DNA from 2 places in the Mycobacterium sp. NPDC003449 genome. Region 1 is predicted to be linked to the other one. Evidence: riboswitches for the same ligand, from Rfam matches in the RefSeq annotation. Region 1 holds a riboswitch; the other holds the start of a gene.
What was found. A riboswitch is a leader RNA that binds a small molecule or an ion and turns the genes downstream of it on or off. The one in region 1 is predicted to bind thiamine pyrophosphate.
Positions count from the first base shown of each region.

Region 2: it holds a riboswitch for thiamine pyrophosphate, as region 1 does, so the genes downstream of both, thiO (glycine oxidase ThiO) here and ACWDTP_RS26305 (purine-cytosine permease family protein) in region 1, are expected to answer to the same signal.

Region 1 covers NZ_JBSFPX010000128.1:16,225-21,462, forward strand. The annotation lists gene ACWDTP_RS26285 (TetR/AcrR family transcriptional regulator) at 1-1,222, opposite strand, end outside; gene ACWDTP_RS26290 (chorismate mutase) at 1,379-1,945, opposite strand; gene ACWDTP_RS26295 (cupin domain-containing protein) at 2,009-2,452, opposite strand; gene ACWDTP_RS26300 (hypothetical protein) at 2,869-3,468, shown strand; TPP riboswitch at 3,568-3,681, shown strand; gene ACWDTP_RS26305 (purine-cytosine permease family protein) at 3,672-5,093, shown strand.
Region 2 covers NZ_JBSFPX010000058.1:3,244-8,481, reverse strand. The annotation lists gene ACWDTP_RS16590 (SGNH/GDSL hydrolase family protein) at 1-380, opposite strand, end outside; gene thiG (thiazole synthase) at 424-1,182, opposite strand; gene thiS (sulfur carrier protein ThiS) at 1,175-1,375, opposite strand; gene thiO (glycine oxidase ThiO) at 1,372-2,379, opposite strand; TPP riboswitch at 2,372-2,485, opposite strand; gene thiE (thiamine phosphate synthase) at 2,521-3,192, shown strand; gene ACWDTP_RS16565 (NUDIX hydrolase) at 3,176-3,682, opposite strand; gene glnX (protein kinase G-activating protein GlnX) at 3,826-5,145, shown strand; gene ACWDTP_RS16555 (glutamate ABC transporter substrate-binding protein) at 5,211-5,238, shown strand, end outside.

The DNA of each region.
Region 1 (5,238 bases):
TGGTGCCGCCCTGGTGCGCCGCGACCAAGGCGACCGCGAGATGGCGGGGGTCGGACTCGGCCACCAGATCACCGCGAGCGCGCATCGCACACAACCCGTCCTCGAACACCGACAGCCAGCGGTCGTAACCCGCGGCGAGCACGTCCAGCGTCGCATCATCGGCTTCGAGGAGTTCTCCGGTCAGCGAGCCGTACACGCATCCGTTGCGCAGATAACCCGGCCCCGCCTCGGTCCAGTTCAGATCGGCCCATGTCCGCAACGACTGGAGACTGTCGAGATGACCGAGCTTCGGCTGCTGATGAAATGCCATGATGAAAGCGGTGCGTGCCTGTACGACCCGGCGGGTGAGTTCCTGTTTGTCGGCGAAGTAGTGCGAGATCTGCGATCCGCTGACGCCCAGCGCCTTTCGCACGTCGTCGAGACTCGTACCGCTGACCCCACGCTCGAACATCAGCTCCGCCGCACCTTCGACGATGCGGGCCCGGGTCGCCACACCTTTACGGGTGTACTGCGTGTCGGCGGCGGACTCGGTCACCGCGACGATCTTCCGGCGCTTACGCGGTTTGCGGGGCCGACGCGGGACGCGCTCGTCGGGGTCGGCGGCGAAGAGGCGTAGATAATTGACCACAAAGCGGGTGACGTCGACGAGCGGCCACTCCTCACGGTACGCATTGGTCAACATGCCACCGCCCTGGTGCAGACACACCACCGTCAGGGCGAGCTCTCGCGGGTTAGCCGTCTTGCGGAGCACCCCGCGGCTTTTCATCCGGGCGAAGGAGTCCTCGAGCAGAGTCACCCAACGCCAGTATCCGTCGGCAAACGTCTTCTTGGTCGCATCGTCGTACTTCGCCAACTGGCCCACCAGCGCGTGGTAGGTCGCGGTTCCCCGGTGACCGATCTTGCGCAGATACCGTAGGTTGAGTTCGCCCCAACGTTCCCAGTCCTCGAAGGTGTCCAGCCCGCCCACTTTGGGTTGCCGGTGAAACTCCAGCACACCTTCGATCTGCCGGCCCACAACCGCACGGATCAGATCCTGGCGGTCGATGAAGTAGTGGGCCATCTGCGAACCGCCGACCGACGCCTCGTCGCGCACCTTGTCCATGCTGAGGCCGGACAAGCCCTCCGCGAGCAGCACGTTCGCCGCCGCTCGCAGGATGCGCTCACGGGTTGCCAGCCCCTTGGCCGTGAATACCCTCGAATCCGGGTCGTTCGTTGTAGCCATTTGGGCACGAGGATACCCGCGGTACCGCTTCTGGGCGGCAGAACCCCACTGCCGGCAAGTCGGCGACCGGGCGATTCTCAGATTTATGGGCCAGTCAGCCCATTACTTCATCCTCCGGGCAGCAGACCGCCCGCCCGACCGTTCGGGTCCCCGAGATCAGTGACAGTAGCGATGCAGTGCGTAGTCGAGAGCCTGTCGATAAAGCGGGTCAAGGTGGCGTTGATCCGAGACGGCCGTCTTGGCCTGCGCCAGGTCGCCGGGGCATGTCGTCGCGTGCAGGACGTTCCACTGCTCGGCGATATCGTCGACGATCGACTGGTTGAGCTGATTGATCTCGTCCCGAGACGACGACAGGTCGGGGGCCGAGCGCGGAGCTTGGCCGGGGTTGATCTTCCAACCCGCGAATCGGCTGTGCTCCAACGAATCGGTGGCATCGATCTGATCCCGGAAGACATCGTGCACGAAGCCCGGCTCGACGTGTCTGGTCGCCGCCAACGTGCCGACCGAGTCGAGCACCTGTTGCTCCCTGGCCGGGTCGTCGACCGAGCCACCCGTGAGGTATTTCGTAGCGGCGACCGGATCGGCGGTCTGCAGTCGCTGCGCCGCATCGTCGACCAACTTGGCAAGCGGCCCGGGAGCGTCCGCCCCGGCGATGGCCCCGCTTGAAACCGGCATCAGGCATAACGCGGCAACCATTGCCACTGCCACCGTCACCACACGCATGAGTGTCCCTCCGTAGATCCCGTTCTGGTCGTTTCCGCCGGCCCGTTTGACGCAACCGCGCGGCTATTCGAAGTCGCACCCCGGATTCGGCACGCTGTCCGAGGTCGGGGCACCCTCGGGGTCGAGGTAGGTGACCTCGAGGATCACCGGCGTTGTACCGAGATTTCGGGCCAGATGGACGTGGTCGGCCCCGGTGGGATCGGTGATCGGGTCGCCCGCGTTGTACAACCCGTCCTGCCGGCAGTCCGCGGAGTAGTGGGTCAGCTGGCCCGCCTTGACGATTCCGTAGATCTCACCGCGGTGGGTATGCCATCCGGTACTTCCCCCCGGGGCAAGAGTGATGTCGGAGACGATGTAGTCCTTGCCCCCGGTGGTGTGTTTGGACAGCACCACCGCAGTCGCCCCGACGGGCGGCGTGGCCCCGGCATCGGGCGCCACCGCCGCAGCTATCAGCGCCACCGAAAGGCACGCGGTCGCCGTCGCCGCCACCCGGCGGATTGTTGTCATCCCTTGCCTCCGAACCATCGACGAGCTGATCACCACCATTGAGTGGGTTACTCCGCCCACAATAATGGCTGACGCCGTGCAGCACGCCGGCGGACGGGCCGGCTTGATTCATGTCCGGCTTCAACGATAGTTATGTCTCACAGCAGTTCCCGTGCTGATCCGGTTGGGACACAATATGAGTGGTGCTCGCCATGGCTTCACGACGACAAGGGTTCGCGCTGACGGAAGTTTCGGCGTCCTGATTGGTATCGTTGATGACGGCTCGGTCCGCTACCCGGGTTCCGGCCGGATCACGTAGGGAGCGGCGCGTGCAGGGCGAAGTACTGAGTACGTCGCCATCGATCGACGCCGACCTGACGGGGTCGCTCGACACCTCCATGGCGCGGGCCCCGGCCGGGAGGGGTTGAGCTGTGGGGATGGGGGTGCCCGCGGATGCGGCGAGCGGTACGTCCGGCCCGATCGACGACCTCGTGCGCCGGCTGACCTCGACCGCTGCCACCACGGTGCTCATCGACGGTCGTTCCGGGTCGGGCAAGTCGACGTTGGCCGGGCAGCTGTGCCGCAACTGGTCCGGCAGCGAGTTGGTCAGGCTGGACGACATCTATCCCGGGTGGGATGGTCTGCGATGGGCAACCGAGCACACCCGGGCCGCGCTGCTCCAACCCCGCGCCGAGGGGCGTCCCGGACGTTGGCGACGATGGGACTGGACCAACCGAATCCCGGGAACGTGGCAGGTCGTCGAGCCCACGACCCGCCTCGTGGTCGAGGGCGTCGGGATCCTCACCGCATCGAGCCGGTCGTTGGCAGACCTGGCCGTATGGGTCGATGCCGACGACGCCGACCGCAAACGGCGGGCACTGCGCCGTGACGGCGAGTCCTACGCACCACACTGGGACCGCTGGGCGGTGCAGGAGGACGAGTTCATCCGCACCCATGAGCCTCGGCGTCACGCCGACTTGATCGCCTCGTCGGTATCCGGGACATTCACTTTCACGGCCCAGGATGGCACCGAATAGGCTGCGCGGCCACCAATTCCGCCATTGCCCCGCTACCCCGCGGGCACGGACGGCCGAAGGCCGCTCCCGGTGCGATTCACGATGCGCTACATTCGGGTGCACGTGAAACGCGGGAGCTCGGGTGCACCGGGCTGAGAGGGTGGCTGTCTCGCCACCGACCGCCTGAACCTGACCGGATAATGCCGGCGTAGGGAGAGAATCCGATGTGGAGTGTGATTGGCCGGCTGCGCCTCGACGGTCGTCGAGCATCGCACCGCGAGGTCGCACCGACCCTGGTCGAACCCGCCCCTCGCGTGTTGGGGGTATTCGATCAGGTGGGGCTGTGGGGAAACCTCGGGGTGAGTCTGCTCGGGTTCACCGGCGCTGCGGTGGTTCTCCAACCAAACGGACCGGGCACACCGCAGCTGTCGCTGATGGCCGCCCTGCTGGCCACCATCGTGGGCACCGCGCTCGGAGCGGCCGCCATCGCGGTATCGGCGATACCCGGAGCCCAGACGGGCGCACCCGCCATGGTGTTGTTGCGCGGCCTGCTCGGGGCGCGGGTGTCCTATTTGCCGACGGCGCTGAATATCCTGCAGATGGTCGGCTGGGGCACATTCGAGTTGGTCACCATCGCCACGGCCGCGTCCACCGTTCTGCCCGCCGTGCCTGCGTGGGTCTTCGTGCTGGCCGGCGGCGTCATCACTACCGTGCTGTCGCTCTACCCGCTGGGCGCCGTCCGGGTACTCCGGAAATACGTCACCGCGGCGGTGGCGGTCGCCCTGATCTACCTCTTCTTCGAGTTTCTCAACCGGCCCCTGCCTTCGATGACGGCGGGGACGTGGTCGGGCTTCGGCATCGCGGTCGACACCACGGTGGCGGTCGCCGTGTCCTGGGTGCCGATGGCCGCCGATTACGCACGACATTCCCGCAGCTCCACGGCCGCGTTCACCGGCGCCTTCGTCGGCTACGGCGTGACTCAGGTCGCCTGCTACGCACTGGGGTTGCTGGCCCTGGTCACCGTTGCCGCCGACGAGACCCAGATCTTCGCCGCATTCATCGCGGTGCCACTCGGCGGGATCGCATTCGCGGTGCTGGCGCTGCGAGAACTGGACCAGTCGTTCGCCAACGTCTACTCGGCCACGATATCGACGCAGAATCTACGGCCCCGCTGGGACCGGCGGCTGCTGGCCGTCGCGATCGGCGTCCTGATCACTCTGCTCGCGTTGGCGGTGAACATCTACGGGTACGCGAGTTTCCTGTCGCTTATCGGCTCGGTGTTCGTACCCCTGTTCGCGGTTCTGGCGGTGGACTATTTCTGCTTCTCCGGCCGACGTGGGTGGAATCTGACGCTCGACTCACCGTCGCGCTGGCCGATGCTCGCGCCGTGGGTGCTGGGCTTCGTCACCTATCAGTTGATCTACCCGGGCCAGGTCGGTTGGTGGGCCGGCGCCTGGGGGCACCTCGCGCAACTGATCGGCTTCAGCCCTCGTCCGTGGATGAGTGCGTCCATCCTCTCGTTCGTGGTCGCGGCGGTGCTCACCCTGGTGATCGGTGGCGTCGCCGGAATTACCGGCCGCCGGTCGCGGGGCCCGGACGCCGAGGGGGTACCGAACGCGCTTCGCGTTTCGGATCGCTTCGCATGATCAGCCGTGCGGACAACCGATCGACGGGATGGATGACGGCGATTCAAATCCGGCAACGGGAGGCCGGAAACGAGCCCGTGACGCCAACGGGGCCGAGCTGTGGCGAACTGTCGTAACGGTGCGGCGATCGTCGGCGGCGACGGCG
Region 2 (5,238 bases), on a different contig from region 1:
AGCCGCGGACCGAGCACCGGCAGGCTATGCAGCACCCGGGGCAGGGCACCGGCCGTCAACAACGGCACGTAGCCGGCGTCGTTGCCGCCGATGGTGACGGTGATCAGGGTCTCGGACCCGTCGAGCGCGTCCAGTTGGGGCGGCGCCCCGTTCTGCCGCTCGCGCAGAATGTGCGCGGTGGTGGCCCCGGAGTAGGTGACGTCGACCAGGTCGAGGCCGAGGCGTTCGGCCACCAGGTGCGGATAGTTCCGGGCCGAGCGTCCGGCCCGGAACGGCGCACCGGGCGCCGACGGCTTGATCCCGGGCCCGGCCGCCATCGAACTGCCCAGGGCCACATAGCGACTGCATCGAGTCTGCGCACAGTTCGCGTTTTCGCGCATTTCTATGCTCTCACCGCAGTCTCGGCGAAGCCCGGCCCGCCGGTCACAGCGCCGGGCTGGAGGCCTGGGCCCAGAACCGTTTCGGGATGCGCCCGGCCCGACGGGCCAGATATCCGGCGGTGACGGCGCCGGACATGGCCGCGGCCATGGCCGGCGGATCGGAGGCCCGGGTCACCGCGGTGGCCAGCAGCACCGCATCGCAGCCCAGCTCCATCGCCAGGGCGGCGTCGCTGGCCGTGCCGATCCCGGCGTCGAGCACCACCGGCACCCCGGCCTGCGCGACGATCATCTCGATGTTGTGCGGGTTGGAGATCCCCAGCCCGGTGCCGATCGGCGAGCCCAACGGCATCACCGCGGCACAGCCGGTGTCCTCCAGCCGGCGCGCCAGCACCGGGTCGTCATTGGTGTAGGGCAGCACGATGAACCCGTCGTCGACCAATTGTTCTGCGGCCTTGACCAATTCGATCGCATCGGGCAGCAGGGTCCGCTCGTCGGCGATCACCTCGAGTTTGACCATATCGGTGCCGAGCGCCTCGCGGGCCAGCTGCGCGGTCAGCACCGCCTCGGCCGCGCCGCGACAGCCCGCGGTATTGGGCAGCGTCGCGATCCCCAGCCGGTTGAGCAGGTCGAGCACCCCGGTGCCGGCCTCGGCATCGACCCGGCGCATCGCCACCGTGGTCAGCTCGGTGCGCGACGCGACCAGAGCTTCCTCCAGCACAGCGAGATTCGGGGCGCCGCCGGTACCCATGATCAGCCGGGAGCCGAACTCACGGCCACCGATGGTGAGTTTGGAATCAACCACCCTGCACCGCCGTGACCACCTCGACCCGCGCCCCGTCGGCCAGGGTGCGGTCCCATTCCGACCGGGGCAGCACCGACCAGTCCAGGGCGACGGCGATGCCTTTCTCCGGAAACCCGCGGGTTTCCAGCAGCCCCCCGATGGTGGTCAGCTCGTCCACCTCGATGACCTCGTCGTTGATCGTGATGCTGATCATTTGACTCCCACATTCACTTCGAGTTCGGCCGCGATCCGCTCAGCGGTCCACGGCGCCAATAGAAATCCGTTGCGGCCGTGCCCGACGGCCACCAGGGTGCGCTCGTCGATCCGTTCGACGATCGGTACCCCGTCCGGTGTCATCGGCCGCAACCCGGCCGCGGTCTCGGCCAGCTCGTACTCGCCGAGCGCGGGGATGACCGCGCAGGCGTCGTCGAGCAGGTCCCGCACCCCGGTCACCACCGGTGCGGTGTCGCGGCCGTGTTCGTACTGGGTGGCACCGACCACCACACCGTCGGCCCGCGGCACCAGATACACCGGACGTCCGTGCACCCGGGCCCGGATCACCCGCTGCGGCACCGGCATGCAGCCCTTGCGCCACCGCAGCCGCAGCACCTCACCCTTGACCGGGCGCACCGGCAGGCCGGGCACGAGTTTCGGTGCGTCGACCCCGGTGGCGACGACGACCGCGTCGGCCGAGTCCAGGTCGGCCAGGTTCTCGACGGGCCCGGCCCACCGCACGGCCAGTCGCTCGCAGTGCGCGGCCAGCGCATCGACCACCGCGCGGTTGTCCACCGCAAGCTCCGTCGTCGCCCGGAAGCCGTGCCGGATGCCCTGCGCCAGCAGGGGTTCCACATCGCGCGCGGTGGTCGTGGGCTCGACCGGATGCCCCTGGGCCGCCAGCCAGTCGGCGACGGTGCGCAGATCGGCGACGTCGGCCCGGTCGACGGCGACCACCAGGGATTCGCGGGCGGTCACCACCTCCAGTGGCAAACCGTCCAGAAACCCCGAGTGCCACAGCCGAAGCGATTCCAGGCCAAGCCGCAGCAGCCGGTCCTCACCGGGCCAGCCCTCGCTGTGCGGGGCCAGCATGCCGCCGGCCACCCAGGACGCGCCGCGTTGGGTGGCGCGGTGCAACCGCACCGCCCAGCCGTCCAGCGCCGCCCGGCGGGCCACCGACAGCCCGATCACGCCGCCACCGATGACGGCGAGTGTGCGTGCCATATCCGCTCCTCCCTTCGCCGGCATGATCCGGATCAGGTGTGACGGTAAGGGCCGGTCCGTCGCCCACTCTCAGCCCCACGATCCCGGGACTCCCGTATTGCCAGTCCAGGGTACTCGGCGGGCACGCGCTACCGTCGCGGTGTGCAAACACCCGCCGACCGCCTGCGCCGCGCCGCGCTGTACCTGTGCACCGACGCCCGCCGCGAGCGCGGTGACCTGGCCGAATTCGCCGACGCCGCACTGGCCGGCGGCGTCGACCTGATCCAGCTGCGGGACAAGGGATCGGCCGGGGAGCAGCGGTTCGGGCCGCTTGAGGCGCGCCAGGAACTGGAAGCGCTGGCGATCCTGGCCGACGCGGCGCGCCGCCACGGCGCGTTGCTGGCCGTCAACGACCGGGCCGACATCGCGCTGGCGGCCGGGGCCGACGTGCTGCACCTCGGCCAGGACGATCTGCCGCTGGACGTGGCGCGCGGAATCATCGGCGACCGTCCGGTGATCGGCCGGTCCACCCACGACGCCGATCAGGTCGCGGCCGCGGTGGACGAGGCCGTTGACTACTTCTGTGTCGGGCCGTGCTGGCCGACCCCGACCAAACCGGGCCGGTCGGCGCCTGGTCTGGATCTGGTCCGCAGCACCGCGGCGCTCGCCCCGGCCAAGCCGTGGTTCGCGATCGGCGGCATCGACAGGCACCGGCTGGACGAGGTGCTGGCCGCGGGCGCCCGCCGCATCGTCGTGGTCCGCGCGATCACCGCCGCGGACGACCCGCGCGCGGCCGCGGCGGAACTCCGGGCCGCGCTCAGCGCTGCCGGTTGACCAACAACGGGATCTCGGCCGCGACGGCCCGCAGCCGCTGCCAGCTCGCCGCGAAGCCCGGATGCAACGCCAGCTCGTCGACCTGGTCCTCGGCCACCCAGCGCAGCTCCGAACTCTCCCGGTTGGGGACCGTTTCGAGTGGCTCGGGCGCGTCGGCGATCACGGTGGTGTAGGTCCACCTGGTGCCACCGGCGCCGGCGACCTCGGCGGTCACCACGGTGGTGCGCACGGTCAGCCGTTCGGCCTCCAGCCCGGCCTCCTCGTGGGCTTCCCGGACCGCGGCCTGTTCGGCCGTCTCATGGCTGTCGCGGGCACCGCCGGGTAATGACCAGGTGCCGCCCTGGTGGCTCCACGGCGCCCGGTGCTGCAACAGCACCGCGGCCGATCCGTCGGGCCGCGGCGCCCGCAACATCAGGCCGGCCGCACCGTGGCGCCCCCAGAACCGGGCACCGTCATCGGACATCACCCAGCCGTCACCGTCGCCACGCATCCGTTCAGGATAAGGACCGCTGCGGATTTCGGTGGGCCCCAAATTCGGCGCGAGCCTTCCCACGAACTCTTAGAATTCTTTTATAGAGTTGCAGCGACCCGAGACAGCCGAAAGCACCGAAACCAAATGAGGTCCTCGCGCAGGTGACCGTGGAGTTGGCACACCCCTCGACCGAGCCTCTCGCGTCCCGGTCGCCGACCACTCCTGCCCACCCGCGCTGGTGGTTCCTGTGGACCACTCCCGGCCGGATCCTCACCATCGGCCTGGTGCTGTCGGCGCTTGTGATCGCCAGCGCCTTCGCCACCTCCACCACCGTCAACGACCGTCAGCAGGCGCTGACGACGGTGCTCGACCACACCGAACCGTTGGCGTTCGCGGCCGGGCGGCTCTACACCACACTGTCGGTCGCCGACGCCGCGGCCGCCACGGCGTTCATCGCGGGCGCCGAACCTCGCGATGTCCGCCAGCGCTACGAGCAGGCCATCACCGACGCGTCGGTGGCGGTCACCCGGGCGTCGAGCGGGTTGACCGACGAGGAACTGGTGCAGTTGCTGGGCCGGATCAACGCCCGGCTCGCGGTCTACACGGGTCTGGTCGAGACCGCCCGCACCAACAACCGGGCCGGCAACCCGGTCGGCTCGTCCTACCTGTCGGAAGCATCGGCGATGATGCAGACCCAGATCCTGCCCGACGCCCAGCACCTGTACGAGGAAACCTCGGCACGCGTCGATTCCGAGACGACGGCCTCCACCCGGATCCCGACCCCGGTCATGCTGGTGGTGCTGGCCACCCTGTTGTTCGGGGCGTTCGCCAACCGCTGGCTGGCGCGGCGCACCCGGCGCCGGGTCAACATCGGCTTCGTCGCGGGTGGTGTCGCGGTCGTCATCATGCTGATCTGGGTGACCACCGCGCTGGTGATCTCGACATCGGACAGCCGCAGCGCCAAGGACACCGCCGCCGATTCCCTCAAAACCGTGACCAACCTGGCCATCACCGCGCAGCAGGCCCGCGCCGACGAAACCCTCGCGCTGATCCGCCGCGGCGACGAGGATGTCCGCAAGCAGTCCTACTACCAGCGCATCGATGTGATGCAGCAGCAGCTCTCGGACTATCTGACCCGCGACACCGGCATCGACAAGAGCGATCTGGCCGGGGCCGAGCAGCTGCTCACCCGGTGGCGGGCCGCCGACGACCGGATCAACGCCTACATCGCGGTCGGCAACTACCAGGCCGCGACCCAGGTGGCCCTCGGCACCGGTGAGGACGATTCGACGCCCGCGTTCGACAAGCTTGACGAGTCGCTGTCCAAGGGCATCGAACAGAGCCGCAGCCAGCTCCGCAACGACATCGCCAACGCCCGCCGGGTGCTGTCCGGTGCGACCGTCGGCGCGGCGCTGCTCAGCGTGTCCGCCGCGTTGGCGGTGGCGTTGGGGCTGTGGCCACGACTGAGCGAGTACCGATGATGAGCGCTTGCGCGAAGAAGAGACAACCGATGCGAAACGTCCTGATCCTCCTGGTGACGGTCCTGATGGCGGCCGGATGCAGTCAGAACGCAC